One region of the Chromobacterium indicum genome, then DNA from elsewhere that is predicted to be linked to it. Evidence: predicted binding sites of a transcription regulator. Region 1 holds the regulator's gene; each other region holds the start of a gene.
The links. The regulator FliA, encoded in region 1, starts transcription of late flagellar genes. The targets are predictions, from matches to a motif close to GCTAAAGNTNNNNNNNNNNCNGCCGATAAT.
Positions count from the first base shown of each region.

Region 2: a site for FliA is predicted at 3,168-3,197, ahead of VA599_RS12660 (LPP20 family lipoprotein). Genes of this name have one in related genera too.
Region 3: a site for FliA is predicted at 2,933-2,962, ahead of VA599_RS04520 (flagellin N-terminal helical domain-containing protein). Genes of this name have one in related genera too.

Region 1 is NZ_JAYFSJ010000010.1:149,500-154,712, reverse strand. Features, by position in the region: gene flhA (flagellar biosynthesis protein FlhA) at 1-171, shown strand, start outside; gene flhF (flagellar biosynthesis GTPase FlhF) at 185-1,639, shown strand; gene VA599_RS15255 (MinD/ParA family ATP-binding protein) at 1,630-2,514, shown strand; gene VA599_RS15250 (RNA polymerase sigma factor FliA) at 2,511-3,257, shown strand; gene VA599_RS15245 (flagellar motor protein) at 3,308-4,057, shown strand; gene VA599_RS15240 (DUF2846 domain-containing protein) at 4,134-4,577, shown strand; gene VA599_RS15235 (exonuclease domain-containing protein) at 4,642-5,213, opposite strand, start outside.
Region 2 is NZ_JAYFSJ010000008.1:164,890-170,102, forward strand. Features, by position in the region: gene VA599_RS12635 (LysE family translocator) at 1-366, shown strand, start outside; gene VA599_RS12640 (isochorismatase family protein) at 465-1,019, shown strand; gene VA599_RS12645 (DUF1737 domain-containing protein) at 1,134-1,346, shown strand; gene VA599_RS12650 (EamA family transporter) at 1,333-2,238, shown strand; gene VA599_RS12655 (GlxA family transcriptional regulator) at 2,231-3,145, shown strand; gene VA599_RS12660 (LPP20 family lipoprotein) at 3,259-3,981, shown strand; gene VA599_RS12665 (flagellar assembly protein T N-terminal domain-containing protein) at 3,981-5,213, shown strand, end outside.
Region 3 is NZ_JAYFSJ010000002.1:390,382-395,594, forward strand. Features, by position in the region: gene fliS (flagellar export chaperone FliS) at 1-53, opposite strand, end outside; gene fliD (flagellar filament capping protein FliD) at 127-1,497, opposite strand; gene VA599_RS04515 (flagellar protein FlaG) at 1,535-1,960, opposite strand; gene VA599_RS04520 (flagellin N-terminal helical domain-containing protein) at 2,036-2,884, opposite strand; gene VA599_RS04525 (flagellin N-terminal helical domain-containing protein) at 3,103-4,335, opposite strand; gene VA599_RS04530 (glycosyltransferase) at 4,510-5,213, opposite strand, start outside.

The DNA.
Region 1 (5,213 bases):
GTGGAGATTCAGGGATACAATCCGGTGCTGCTGACGGCGCCGGGTCTGCGGCCGCTGCTCGCGCGTTTCCTGCGCCGGGCATTGCCGCAATTGCGTGTGATTTCGCATAATGAGATTCCGGACAATAAATCCATTCGTATAATTGCGGTAATCGGCGGCAGCAAGGGCTAAGGGCTAATCAATAATGGTGGTGAAAAAGTTCTTCGGGAAAACCACTCGAGACGCACTCAGGCAAGTTCGCGAAGAACTGGGGGCGGACGCCCTGATTTTGTCCAATCGCCCGACAATGGGCGGCGGCGTGGAGATCATGGCGGTGGCCGACGCGGACGTCGCCAACCTGGCCAGCACGCTGTCCACCTCCAGCAGCAAGCATCCGCCGCGCAACGCGCCGCCCGCGGTCAACCGGCCGCAGCAACCGGCGCCGATTCCCCAAGCCAACGGCAGCGCGATGAACCGCGCCATCGCCCGCACCTACGCGATGCCGGTGGAGCCGCTGGAAAGCCCGGCCCCGCCGCGGCTGGAGGCCGCGCAGGCGCGGATGGAGCCGACCTTCTCCCCGCCGCGGCCCATCGTCCAGCAGCCCGTGACGCAGCCGGCCATTCAGCCGGCGCCGCAGTCTCCCCCGCGCGCCGCGGCCCGGCCGGCCGTGCCGGAGCCCGCCGCGCAGCCGGCCAATGGCGAGGAGCAGGAACAAATGGCCCAGGAACTCAGGCAGATCGGCGACGAGATCAAACTGCTCAGAAGCCTGCTGCAAAGCCAGCTGGCCAGCTTCGCCTGGTCGGACATGGAGGGCAAGGCGCCTAACCGGCTGGAGCTGTTCAAGCACCTGCTGGCCATGGGTTTTTCCGCCCAGCTGATCCGCCAGTTGATCGAGAAGATGCCGGCTCAGTACCAGGCCGAGGTCGCGGTGAAATGGGCGCGCTCGGCGCTGGCGCACAATCTGAAATGCGCGGACGCCGACCGCGAGGTGATGGACCGCGGCGGCATCTTCGCGCTGGTCGGCCCCACCGGCGTCGGCAAGACCACCACCGTGGCCAAGCTGGCCGCCCGCGCGACGATGCGCTTCGGCGCCCAGCACGTGGCGCTGATCACCACCGACAGCTACCGGATCGGCGCGCAAGACCAATTGCGCATCTACGGCAAGATCCTGGGCGTGCCGGTGTTCTCCATCCAGAACGAAGGCGACCTGCAGCTGACGCTGGCCGACCTGTCCAACCGCCACATCGTGTTCATCGACACCGTGGGCATGGGCCAGCGCGACGCGCGCGTGCTGGCGCAGATCGACATGCTGCGCACCGCCGGCCGGCCGATCGAGCGGCTGCTGCTGCTGGCCGCCAACACCGACGGCCACACGCTGGAGGATGTGGTGAAACGCTACCGCGGCGACGGCCTGTCCGGCTGCATCCTGTCCAAGATAGATGAGGCGGTGGCCCAGGGCCCCAGCCTGGACGTGATCATCCGCAACCGGCTCAAGCTTTACTACGTCACCAACGGCCAGCGGGTGCCGGAAGACCTGCACTCGGCCAACGCCGCCTTTCTGGTCGACCGCGCGATGCGCGCGCAGCAGATCGCCTCCCCATTCGCGCTGCAAGCCGATGAAATGTCCATCATGCAGGCGGCTCAGGCCGGATGGCTATGAACGCCATGCAGGACCAGGCCGCCAGCCTCCGCCTGCTCGCCGCCCAGCGGCAGCGCGCGCCCAGCTTCGCCTTCATCGGCTCCGAACACTCCGGCACCAGCACTGTGGTGACCGAGCTCGCGCTGGGCCTCGCCTACGCCGGCCTGCGCCCCATCATGGTGGACTGCTGCCTGGGCCAGGTGCAGACCCGCCGCCTGGGCGTGCCCTCCACCGCCACGCTGGAGAGCCAGGTGGTCAGCGTGGGCGGTCTGGACGAAATGATGGTGGTGTCGCGGCAAGGCGTTCAGTTGATCAATCTCTATGCGCAGCCCGAGCAACGCGCGTTATTCTCCACCCAGCTGTGGCTGCGGCTGGGCAGCGAATTCGGCGCGCAGGAGCGCGACGCGTCGGCGCTGCTGATCGACGCGCCCGACCCGGTTCGCGACCCGATCCCGGCCTGCGTGGCCGACAATCTGGTCTTGGTGCTGACGCCGGCAGCCGATTCGCTGACCGCCGCCTACGCTAATATCAAGCGCCTGGCCAGCCGTTACGGCCGCCAGCGCTTCAACGTGCTAGTCAACCGCGCGCGGCATCTGGAAGAGGCGCACGAGCTGTTCACCCGGCTGTCGGCGGTCACCAGCGAATTCCTGACCGTTTCGCTGCGCTGGGTGGGCTTCGTGCCGCAGGACAACGCGGTGCGCCGCAGCCAAACGCTGCGCCGGCCGCTGATGGAGGCGTTCCCGGACAGCGAGGCGGCGATGGCCTTCTCGCAGCTGTCGGCGGTGCTGCCGCAGTGGGACGCGCCGGAAACCAGCCGCGACAGTACCGGATACATGGACTTGCTGATTGCCGCCTCGCGCGATTGGGCCGAGGCAGATGGAGCCAAACCCTTATGACCTTTCCGTCCTTCCGCCGATCGGGCTATGCCGCAGCAGCCCCCAGCGTCGAGATCGACGTGGAGGCCTATACCCCGCTGGTACGCAAGCTGGCCAGCATCATGATCGCCCGGCTGCCGGCGTCGGTGGAGCTGGGCGATCTGATTCAGGTCGGCATGATCGGCCTGATCGAGGCCGCCCGCCAGTTCGATCCCGCCCAGGGCGTGCAATTCGAAACCTTCGCCAGCCAGCGCATCCGCGGCTCGATGCTGGACGAACTCCGGCGCGAGGACTGGCTGCCGCGCCAGGCCCGCCGCAACTCCCGCCAGATAGAGGAGGCGATCTCCAAGCTAGAGCAGCGGCTGGGCCGCACGCCGCTGGAATCGGAAATCGCCGTTGAAATGGGCCTGGAACTGGAGCAATACCAGGACATGCTCGGCGATTGCAAAGGCACCACCCTGCTGCATTTCGAGGACTTCGGCGGCGGCGACGACGAAAGCAGCCACAATCCGGTGACCAATGTCGCCGATGACGACTCGCCCGACCCGCTGGCCGCCTTCTCCGACGACAGCTTCCGCCAACAACTGATCAGCGCGATCAAATTCCTGCCCGAGCGCGACCAACTGGTGATGGCGCTGTACTACGAACAAGAGCTGAACCTGAAGGAAATCGGCGCGGTGCTCGGCGTCACCGAATCCCGCGTCTGCCAATTGCACAGCCAGGCCATCGCCCGTCTGCGCGCAAAACTGAAAGACTGGCTGTAAGGGAAGACCCCACGCCGGGTCTCAGACCAGATCGATAACGGAACCTTTTTGTGGACAAGATCAGTCTTATCGCCATTGTAATGGGCCTGACCGCCATCATCGCCGGCCAGGCCATCGAAGGGGGCAGCATCGGTTCGCTGATGCAGCTGACCGCCTTCATGATCGTCATCGGCGGCACCACCAGCGCGGTGATGCTGCAAAGCACGCCCAAACAGTTCATGGCCGGCCTGCGCATGCTGCGCTGGATATTCCGCCCGCCCAACTTCGACCACGAAAAAATGATCCGCGAGGTCATCAACTGGAGCCAGACCTCGCGCAAGGGCGGCCTGCTCGCGCTGGAGGGCCTGATCGCCACCCAGCGCGATCCGTTCACCAAGAAAGCGATGCAGATGCTGGTGGACGGCACCGAGCCGGACACGCTGCGCGCGGTGATGGAAGTGGAAATCAGCATGTTCGAGCACGCCCGCAAACAGGCGGCCCGCATCTGGGAGTCGGCTGGCGGCTACGCGCCGACCATGGGCATTCTGGGCGCGGTGCTGGGCTTGATCCACGTGATGGAAAACCTGTCCGACCCCGCCAAGCTGGGCGGCGGCATCGCGGTGGCCTTCGTCGCCACCGTGTATGGCGTCGGCTCGGCCAACCTGTTTTTCCTGCCCATGGCCAACAAGCTCAAACATCTGGTGGCGTCCGAGGTGGCCATGAAGGAGCTGGTGGTCGAGGGCGTGGTGGCGATCGCCAACGGCGAGAATCCCCGCATCATCGAAAGCCGGCTGCGCGGCTATCTGGCGATGCACGAATAAGACCCCGCCCAGACGCACAAAACTCACACTTGTTTACAACTTGCCGTTATCATATCGCGCTTTATCGCAACTACTGATGACGACTATGCGCATTCTGATCGCTGCCGCGCTGGTTGCAGGCCTGAGCGCCTGCGCCAGCACCCCCATGGCCTCCAAGGAAGCGGACGCCGCCGCCAAAGAATTCAAGACCCCCGCCGCAGATGCCGCCCGCGTCTACATCTATCGCAACGAGAATTTCGGCGCGGCGGTGAAGCTGCCGGTCGCCATCGACAACGCGATGGCCGGCGATACCGTGGCCCACAGCTACATCATGAAGGACCTGCCGGCCGGCAAGCATACGATCACCGGCAAGGGCGAGAACGATTCCAGCGTCACCCTGGACACCGTGGCCGGCAAAATCTACTACGTCTGGCAAGAAGTGAAGATGGGCCTGTTCGCTCCCCGCAACCAGTTGCAGGAAGTCGACGAAAAAACCGGCCAGGACGGCGTGAAGGAATCCTCGCTGATCGCCCCGCTCTGACGCCTCTCGAAATGAAAAAAGGCAAGCGTTGCTTGCCTTTTTTCATGTCCGCCGCCATGCCGCCTCACTGCGGCGACAGATCCCTATCCGGCTTGCGCAGCTCGCTCTCCAGCAGCTTGTAGTAATCGATGTCGAAAGCCGGCTCGCCCTCCAGCGCGCCGCCATTGCGTCGGCTGCCCAGATAGCACCAGCGGTCGAACAGGTGCTCCACCACATCTCCGCACACCTCGTCGCGCTCCGCCACCGCCACCGCGCCCTCGAACGGCCACGGCTTGACCTTGAGCCGCTGCAGCGCCGCCAGCAACCTGGCGTTGTGGCTGTCGGCGCCCTCGTCGCCGACGCAGGCGCCGCGGCAGCGGCGGATCCGGTAGGCGGCGCAAGGCGCGCCCTTGCGGCTGGTCACCTGCTCCACCCCCAGCACCGACTGGCACAGCCCCTGAGCCAGCGCGATCTGCGCCAGCGCCTTGCGCGCCTCGCGCGCGTGGCGGAACAAGCCGTAGAGATCGGCGGTACGGGTGAAGTCGATGTCGCGGGCGGATACCGGGACCGGCCGCGAAAAAGCGTCGTCGCCGGCTTGCAGCTGCAGCGTGCACACCTCGCCCATCATCCTGGCCCGCGGGTTATGGACCGGCTGCC
Region 2 (5,213 bases), on a different contig from region 1:
CGGATCGCCCGTTCCGGCCAGCCGGAGGCGCGCGAGCAGGCTCGGCCGTTGGGCTTCGTCGGCGCGGCCTTGTTCCAGTGGTTGAATCCCAAGGCCTGGGTGATGGTGTTGAATGCGTCCATCCTGTTCATGCCGGCAGGCGAAGGCGGCCGTTGGCTGGCGGCGTCGCTGCTGGCGCTAGCCTTCGCGGTGGTCAATCTGCCCTGCATCAGCGTGTGGGCCTGGGGCGGCGAAAAGCTGCGGCGCTGGCTGGCCGCGCCTCGCGCCTTGCTGCTTTACAACCTGACGATGGGCGCGCTGATGGCCGTTACCGCGCTCTGGCTGCTGTATGACGAACTGACGCCTGCGCTCGCCCAGATGGCATGATGTCCTTTTTTGGCAGGTGCTTGTCCGCTTGCGGCCTTATTTCCTGGCGCTATCCGCCTTACGATGCTGTCCATATCCACACCGCCGGGAGAGGCGAAATGAAAAAGACCGCATTGTTGGTGATCGATGTGCAGGAATCCTTCCGCCACCGTCCGTTCTGGACCGAGCAAGACTTGCCGGCCTATCGGGAAGCGCAGCAGGCGCTGATCGCTGGCGCCCAGGCGCGCGGCGTGCCGGTGATCAACATCCTGCACGAAGCGGGCGCGGATGGCCCGTTTTCCGCCGCTTCAGGCCTGGTGCGGCCGCTGGACTGGATGACGCACCAGCCTGCGGCTACCTTCGTCAAGCACGTGCACAATGCGCTGACCGATTCCGGCCTGCAAAGCTGGCTGATCAAGCATGGGATCCAGAAACTGGCCATCTCCGGCATCCGCACCGAGCAGTGCTGCGAAACCACCACCCGCGTGGCGTCCGACCTGGGTTATGAGGTGGACTTCGTCACCGAGGCGACGCTGACCTTCCCGATGACCCATGCCGGCAGCGGCGTCGTTTACAGCGCCGCCGACATCCGCGCCCGCACCGAGCTGGTGCTGGCTGGGCGCTTCGCCACCATCGTCACGGTGGAGGAGGCTTTGAGGCGGATGGCGGACTGATGATGGGTCGGCCCGCGCGGGCGGCGAACGTGCATGAAAGCCGCCGGCGCTTGCCGCTTGACGCTGGCATGTCATAAGGTGTCGTCATTGGATTTGTCTGAATAAGGAGAAAGCATGCCGCAACATGTAGCGGACATTCCGCCCGATGGCCTGCCTGCATATCGGCTGCTGACCGGGCCGGACGATTCGGCCTTTTGCAAGCGGGTCAGCGAAGCGCTCGCGCTGGGCTACCGGCTGTACGGCTCGCCGGCGGCCACTTTCAACGGCGAGCGGGTGATCGTCGCGCAGGCGGTGCTGTGGCCGGGGAGCGACCATGCCGCTGGCTGACATGGCGCAGGCGCTGGCCATCGTGCTGGTCTGGGGCGTGAATTTCGTGGTGATCAAATGGGGCGTGGCCGGCGTGCCGCCGCTGTTGCTTGGAGCGCTGCGCTTCGCGCTGGTGGCGCTGCCGGCGGTGTTCATCGTCAAGCGGCCGGCGCTGCCGTGGCGTTACCTGGCGCTGTATGGGCTGACGGTGGGGGTGGGGCAGTTCGGCTGCCTGTTCTCTGCGATCAAGCTCGGCATGCCGGCCGGCCTCGCCTCGGTGGTGCTGCAGTCGCAAGCTTTCTTCACCCTGTTGCTGGCTCGGGCCTTCCTGGGCGAGCGCTGGCAGGCCAGCCAATTGGCGGGGGTGGCGTTGGCCTTGGGCGGCCTGGCGCTGATAGGCATGGGCAAGGGCGGCGATATGACGGCGCTGGGTTTTGGCCTGACCATCGCCGCGGCCACCAGCTGGGCGGCGTCCAATATCGTGGTGCGCGCGATCGGCCGCGATGGTTTCAAAGTGGAGCCGCTGGGGCTGGTGATCTGGTCCAGCCTGGTTCCGCCTATTCCTTTCCTGCTGCTGTCGTGGCAGTTGGAGGGCGGCGAGCGCATCGAGGCGGCGCTGCGCGGCTTCGATGGGCAGTCGTTGTTCGCCGTCGCCTACCTGGCCTTTGTCGCCACCATGTTCGGCTATGGCTTGTGGAGCCGCCTGCTGGCGCGGCACGCCGCGGCCAAGGTGGCGCCGTTTTCCCTGCTGGTGCCGGTGGTGGGGCTGCTGGCTTCGCACTGGCTGCTGGGCGAGAGTCTGACCGCCGCGCAATTGGCCGGCAGCGGCTTGTTGATGGCCGGTTTGCTGGCGACGGTGTTCGGCGGCAGGCTGCTGGCATTGGCCGCCTCCAGGAGAACCAGCCGTGCGTGACGTTTATTTCGTGCTGTCGCCCAGCGTTTTGCTGCTGGATCTGGCCGGGCCGGCCGACGCTCTCCGCCTGGCGGGACAGCAGGGCGCGGACTTTCGCCTGCATTACATAGGCGCGTCGGAGGCGGTGGACACTTCGCTGGGCTTGCCGCTGGGCGGCTTGGCGCCGTTGCCGGATGCGTTGCCGGAGGGCGCGGTGGTGGTGGCGCCGGGCTCGACGCCGTCCATCGAGGCCTATGCACGGCCGGAGGCGAGGCGCATCGTCGCCTGGCTGGCCGAGCGCCGGCGCCAGCCGGGCATCCGCTGGGCGGGCGTCTGCTCCGGCAGCCTGCTGCTGGCGGAGGCCGGCTTGTTCGACGGCCGCGCCTGCACCAGCCACCATACTCTGTTGGAAAGACTGCGCGCATTGGCGCCGGCCGCCCGGGTGCAGGAGAACCGGGTATTCGTCGCTGACGGCCCGTGCTACAGCAGCGCCGGCATCACCGCCGGCATCGATCTGGCGCTGCATCTGATCGCAGATTTGGCCGATCCCGCGATCGCCCGCGCGGTGGCGCGCGAGATGGTGGTGTATTTCCGCCGCTCGCCGCAGGACCCGGAGCTGTCGCCATGGTTGGCCTGGCGCAACCACTTGCACCCGGCGCTGCACCGGGCCCAGGATTTGATCTGCGCCGACCCGGTGCGGGACTGGCCGCTGGACGAGCTGGCCGCCAAGGTCCATGTCAGTACGCGCCACCTGTCCCGGCTGTTCCGCGACCAGGCCGGCGTTTCGGCGCACGATTACCACCGCGCGCTGCGCCTGGCGCTGGCCGAGCAGTGGCGTTCGGCCGGCCTGGGCAAGGAAAAGGCGGCGCTGTCGGCCGGTTTTTCCTCTGCCAGGCAGATGAGCCGGGCCGCCGCCGCGCATGACTGAGAAGCCGCGCATGCCGTCCGCTTCTCAAGTTTCATCAGTTATTGCCGATGTTTCAGGTTGACGAGCTCCGGGAATGGTTCATACCATTCCATCAACACCTATCGGTAATTGCCATGAATACAGTCCGTCGTACGTCTCGCCTCGCCTTGTTCGCCCTGGTGGCCGGTTTGACCGCCTGCGCCACGCCTGCCCCGCAGACATCCGCGATGTCCGCGTCGATGCCGATGAAGGAGAGCGGCTCGGTGCCGTCAGGCGTCGGCTATGTAGGCTCCGGCGACGAGACAGCCAGCGGCGAGGAGGTGAGGGTGGTGGTCAAGGAGGTCAATCCCTTCCAGCCCATCGTCGTCCGCGTGACCGGCTCCGGCGCCGCGCCTTACACAAACAGCCTGACGCCGTCGCAGCGCAAGCTGCTGGCGATGCGAGCCGCCCGGCTGGACGCCTTCCGCGCGATCGCGGAACAGGTGCAGGGCATGAAGTTGGTCGGCAACAGCTCGGTGTCCAATATGATCGCCAACAGCGATAGCTTCCGCACCTATGTGGACGCCTATCTGCGCGGCGTCACCATCGTTTCCACCGTGATGAAGCCGGACGGCACCAGCGAGGCGGTGGCCGAGATCACGCTGGACCAGGAGTTCTACAAGCAATTCCGCCACTCCATGGAAAAAACCGGCAGCGTGATGCAGGCGTCCAAGGAAACCGGCACAGCCGGCGCGCTCTGTCCGGAAGCCAACTGCGGCGCCACCAAGATCGTGCCGGCCCCGGCGGCCGCGCCGGCGCCCGCCGTCATGACCGTTTCGCCAGCCCGCTACAGCAACAATTTCTACGTGACCCAGTAATGACGCGAATCGCTATCCGCGCCGCCGCCCTTGCGGCGGCATTTGTTTTGTCGGGCCCGTCGCAAGCGGAAATCCTGACCGCCGAGGGCGTGGCGCCGTTGGACAACGGGCCGGTCGCCGCGCGCGAGATGGCGATACAGGACGCGTTGAAGCTGCTCTCCATCAGGCAGGGCGCGCGCATCGAGTCGACGCAGCTGGTCGATGCCGGCCGGCAGGGCGAATCCAGCACGCTGAGGGCCTTGTCTCCAGTGCAAGGCGCGGTGCGGGTCGTCAACGAATACGCGCAAGGCAAGCTGTACCACGTCAAGGTTGAGGTGGATACCGGCGCGGCCAAGGCCGCTCAGGCGCCCGCGCCGGAACGGCGCGGAGACCCGGCCTGCCAGATGCCGGTGGGCCGGTCGCTGAAGCGCAAGCTGGTGACCACGTATTTCGATGTCGCGCATCCGGCCGACGCGTCCGATATGCCTGATCTGGCCACCGCGCTGCCGACTGAGTTGGCGCGCAGGCTGGCGCACAACAGCATGCTGGTGGTGAAGGACGCCAATACCGTGTCGGTGCTAGCCGACAGCCGCATTGCCGAACCGGATGCTGGCTGGCAGGTCGCCAGCCAGCTGGGGCAGCGAGAGAACGTCCAATTCGTGGTGGCGGGCCGGGTGCTGTCCACATCGGTGATGGACAAGGGCGTGCGCAGGTCTTTGTTCGAATCCAACAATACCAGCCAGCAGGGGGTGTTCTACAACGGCCCCTTTGCCGGCATGTTCGGCGCGGGGGTCAAGTATGTGCCCACGCAGCGGCAGTTCGATCTGGAATTCTGGATATACGACGGGCTGACCGGCTCGCTGATCGCCAAGGACAGGGTCAGCGGCATCGTGAGCTCGAAAGGGCCGGTGATTCCTACCATGCCGCAGCCCTTCGCTTCTGTCGCGTTCTGGCAGAGCGACTACGGCAGGCAGGTGGATAGATGGCTGGATAATGTGTCGGACCGCATCGAAAGCGTGATTTCCTGCATCCCGTTCTCCGCCCGGGTGGTGAGGCTGGAGGGCAAGCGCGTTTACATCAACGCCGGCCTGCTGGACGGCATGGCGGTGGGCGACAAGCTGCTGCTGTACAAGCGATCGAGCGGGCAGCCGCTGCGCGACCTGATTTCCGGCCGGGATCTGGGCATGCCGGAGAGCCTGAACGGCGATGTGACGCTGACCCAGGTCCAGCCCAATTTCTCGATAGGCGTGACG
Region 3 (5,213 bases), on a different contig from region 1:
ACGGCAGTCTTCAAGGCGTCGTTGGCGTACGCCTGATTGAACTGCTTAAGCATCCGAGAATTCAGCATGGGTCACCTTCAAATATTGCGGGCGGACGATCCGCAAAGACGTCCGCCCATTTTCAACTTATCTGCTGGAAATCATATTGAACAGGCTGTTGGAGCCCGACTGCATTTGCGCCAAAGTCTTGTTCAAATTCGTGTACTGCTGCAGCAACTGCGATTGCTTGGTATCCAGGCGCGCCTGCAATGAACTCTGCAACTGGGTTTCCGTGCTGACCTTCGACCTGATGGTCGATTTACTGGTTTCAATCACGCCGCTCGGTCCGAGCATGCTGTTGATTTCGTTATTGAAACGTTGGGCAAAACCGGTATTCGCGCTGTTGCCGAACAGATTGGTCACCGCCTGCTTGTCTTTCTGCAGCGCATCGTTGAACGCCGTCTGATCCAATTTCAGCGTGCCATCCTTCTGCAAGGAAATGCCGACCTGAGCCAAGAAAGCGTAGGATTTGACCGGGTCCACGCCCGCCACCGGCGTACTCAATACCTGCTGCAGCCGGCTCTGTATATCCAGCACCGACGCGCTGCCTTTCAACGCGCCGCCGCGGGCGGCCTTCACGTCGCCAACCACCTGATTGTAAGCGTCGACGAAAGACTGCAGGTTCTTGCCCACCCCGGCGCTATCCGGCGACATCGAAACCGTGAATTCGCCGGCCTTGTACAAATCGATGTCGACCCCAGGCACTGCGCTGGACACCTTGTTGCTGCCCGCCGTGATCGCGACGCCATTCACCGTCAGCTTGGCATTGCCCGCATCGCGGGATTCAGTCCCTGCGGCAGGGCTCTGCGACAACCCCGCCAGCGTCGAGCCCGTCGTGGAGTTTGAGTCGCTGCTGCCGGTGCCGGAGACGATCTTGAACTGGTTATCGGTGCCGGATGACGCGGAATTCAGCACCAGCTTGTATGTGCTACCGTTCTGGACGACAGTGGCGTTGACGCCGATGCCGGCCGCATTGATCTTGTCGTTGATCGTCTGCAGGGAAACCACGTCGCCCGGATTGTCGCGCAATTTGACGGTCTGCGTCTTGCCGTTGATCTGGAACGAAATCGTGTCCGGCGCGCCGCTGACAGCCGCTTTGGGATCGCTGATCGTGGCGCCGCCCGACTGGTCGAACACCAGTTGCCGGCTGGTGGCCAGATTGTCGACCTTGATCTGGTAGGTGCCGGGGCTGCCGCCGCTGGTCGCGGTCACGGCGCCCATCGAGGCATCGCTGACCGACGCCTTGAATACCTGCAGGAAACGGCCGGAAGACAGGCTGGACAACGCCGTCTGCAATGCAGACAGGGAGGAGCTTAGCTTGCCTACCGTACTGAGCTGGGTGTTGTATTGGTCGGCCCGCTTCTGACTCGCGTTCAGAGGCTGCCGCTCGATCATCATCAACTGGCTGACGATGCCCTGTACATCCAATGCGCCCACGGAACTGGTAATGGCTGTCATGTTATCCCCATGTTATCGCCGCATCGGGACAAATAGATCAGGCTTTGTCCTTCAGCAATAGGCCCTTGAAGTCGCCGATCGCCTTGGCGATGCGCAACGCCTCTTCGGACGGAATCTGACGAATGACCTTGTTGTTCTCCTTGTCGACCACCTTCACCACCGTAGACCCGGTGTCTTTGTCGACGGAAAACTGCAAGGAACTGCTGTAAAGCGCCGCCGTGTTGTTGAGCTGGCTGACGGAATCCTGCAGCTGCTTGCTCAACGACTGCTGCTTCTGCTGCGAATCGGCGGTGGACTGCTGCTGCTGGCTCTGCCCAGCCGCGGCAACAGCTTGCGTCGTATCGGCCAGAACAGGCTGGCTCTGGTCATTGGACGATGCCTGGTTCAACTCTACCAACTGCTGACGGGGTACCGGAGCGGCCGTCGTCGGCGCGGCTGGCGATAATATGGAAGGGATTTGCATGATTACGCTCCTCATGGCCACAGCTCCGGTTGCCCAACCGGAGCTGTGACTGGCTTTACCATCAGTGTACTACTGTTATTGCAGCAGCGTCAGAGCCGACTGGGGCAGAGTATTCGCTTGCTTCAGGATAGACGCGCCAGCCTGTTGCAGAATCTGGTTCTTAGTCAGGTTAGCCGTTTCCGAAGCAAAGTCCACATCCACGATCCGGCTATTGGCCGCAGTCAGGTTTTGCACGTAGTTCTGCAGGTTGGCCACTACCGCGTCAAACCGGTTTTGCACCGAACCCCAGGTGGAACGCACCGTCGAAATTTCCGCGATGTCCGAATCCAGCGACGACAGAATGGCCGAGGCGCCCGACTGCGTGGTGATGTTGATCGTGCCGGTGGCCGTCAGCGCCGAGCTGTAGCTACACAGCACGCCCGCGGAGGTCATATCCTGCGACGAAATCGAAACCTGGTTGCTGCTGGCGCCGGACGAACCCACTTGGAAAGTCAGCACCGCGCTACCCGACAACAGCTGAGTGCCGTTGAACTGGGTGGTCTGCACGATACGCGAGATTTCCTGAGTCAGCTGGTCCACTTCGTTTTGCAGCTGCGAACGGTTGGTGTTGCTCACCGAGGCGTTGGACGACTGCACCGCGATTTCACGGATACGCTGCAGGTTGTTGGCGATCTGACCCAGCGCGCCTTCAGCGGTCTGACCTACGGAAATACCGTCGTTGGCGTTGCTGATCGCTTGGTTGTTGCCGCGGATGGCCGAAGTCAGGGTCTGCGAAATCGCCAGACCGGCGGCGTCGTCCTTCGCGCTGTTGACGCGCAGGCCGGAAGACAGACGTTGCAGCGACTTGGTCAGCGACATCTGCGAGTTGTTCAAATTCAGCTGCGCCTGCAGCGACGATACGTTGGTGTTGACGGTAATAGCCATGGTGACTCTCCTGGTGCTTTGTGTGGGCAAAACTGCTTGCTTACACAACTTATCGACCGAGGAGTTCTGAACTTTATGGCCAAAGTGTGAATTTTCACACTTGACGCAATAGCAACTACCACATTACACCTATTTCATCCCTTTTCCCTTCATCCTCAACACCTAGCGTTCTGGCCGCCTGGCCGGAAACCCGGCCAGGCGGCCAGCAAGCATCAGCTTTATTGCAGCAGCGCCAGCGCGGCCTGCGGCAGCGAGTTGGCCTGCTTCAGGATGGAGCCGCCAGCCTGTTGCAGAATCTGGCCCTTGGTCAGGTTGGCGGTTTCCGAAGCGAAGTCCACATCCATGATGCGGCTGTTGGCCGCGGTCAGGTTCTGGGTGTAGTTGCCCAGGTTGGCCACCACAGCGTCGAAACGGTTCATCACCGAGCCGAAGGTGGAGCGCAGGTCGGAAATCTTGGCGATGTCCTGAGACAGCAGGTTCAGCGCCTTGGCCGCGCCGTCCTGCGAGGTCACATCAATAGTTTTCACCGCCGCCAGATTGGCATTAAAGGAGTGCAGGCCGCCGCTGGCACCAATAGTCGGATTGGCGTTGCTGAATGTGGTCTGGGCATCCTTGGCGGCATCCATTTTTGTCCTAGCAGCATCCAACGCCGTTTTTGCATCAGCTTTCGCAGTACCTACCGTAGGATCCGCAGCCTGCCAAGCCTTGTCGGCATCTTCCACCGCCTTGCTCTTGGCCGCGAGGTCAATATCCAGATAGGATTTCTCCGCATTCAACGACTTGCGCTTCATTTCATCGGCAGCAGCCTGTGTCACCCCGGGGTTAGGCGCGCCAGTAGTGGCATTGGCAACAGCTCCGTATGCCGTCTTTGCGGCATCCCACGCGGTCTTGGCATCTGTCGCAGCCTTTGTCAGGTCCGCCGTAGAGCCAGAAAGAGTGTTCGGGGTCGACTGGGTCAGATCCACGGTCTGGATGCTGATCTGGTTATCCGCCGAGCCCTCAGAGCCGACCTGAAAGGTCAGATTAGCGCCGCCGGACAAAAGCTTGGTGCCGTTGAACTGGGTGGTCTGGATGGTGCGGGAGATTTCCTGGGTCAGCTGGTCCACTTCGTTTTGCAGCTGCGAACGGTTAGTGTCGCTGACGCCGCCGTTGGACGCCTGCACCGCGATTTCACGGATGCGCTGCAGGTTGTTGGCGATCTGGCCCATCGCGCCTTCGGCAGTCTGCCCGACGGACACGCCGTCGTTGGCGTTGCGCATCGCCTGGTTGTTGCCGCGGATGGCGGAGGTCAGGGTCTGGGAGATGGCCAGACCGGCGGCGTCGTCCTTGCCGCTGTTGATGCGGAAGCCGGAGGACAGGCGCTGCAGCGACTGGTTCAGCGACATGCTGGAATTGTTCAGGTTCAGTTGCGCCTGCAACGAGGACAGGTTGGTATTGACGGTGATTGCCATTTGATTCCCCTTGTCGGCCCAACGGCCGGAATAAATTCGTGCCCGATGTCCCAGAGATCGGTCGAACAAGGGAAATGCTTATGAAAATGGTATTATTACCAAACAATTCCATTAAAGATGGAAATTGGAAAAGAAAATGGCCCCGAAGGGCCATTGAATAGACAGCGGCTTGACCTAACCATGCAGCACCCGGAACCATTCCTCGTAATGGTCCTCCAGCCAGTAGTCTTTATCAAACCAGGCCTTCAGCGCATCGCCTTCCTTCGCCAGCGCGTCCAGATCATGCACCCGCGCGCGGATGGCCTCGATCCAGACGTCCGCCCGATTGGGCACGCGGCATACCGGCGCGTCATTGGTCTGATACGGATAAATATCGGTGCACACCACCGGCCAGCCCAGCACGCCGTACTCCAAGAGCCGGAGATTGCTCTTCGCCTCGTTGAAAGGATTGAGCTCCAGCGGCGCCACCGCCAGATCCAGATTCAGGCTGGCCACTTTCGCGGCATAGTCGGCGAAGGGCACCGCATGGTGCATCTCGACCACATAGGGGCGGAACTGCGGCAGGCACATGCCCATGAACACCCAGTCCACTTCCTTGTAAGTGGCGAGGATCACTTCGTGGATCAGTTCCAGGTCGCCGCGGTGCTGGCCGGCGCCCACCCAGCCCACCCTGGGCTTCTTGCCGGCGCGGCGCTCGGATTTCAGCTCGCCCCACACGCTTCTGCGCAGCCGGTTCGGCGCGATCGCCACTTCGCCCACCATATTCTGGATGAAATCGGCCAGCGGCTGGGTGGACACCACCGCCGCGTCGCACAACTTCAATACCCGGCGAAGGCGCTGCTTCGCGTCGGGATAGTGGCGGGACCAATGGTCGTACA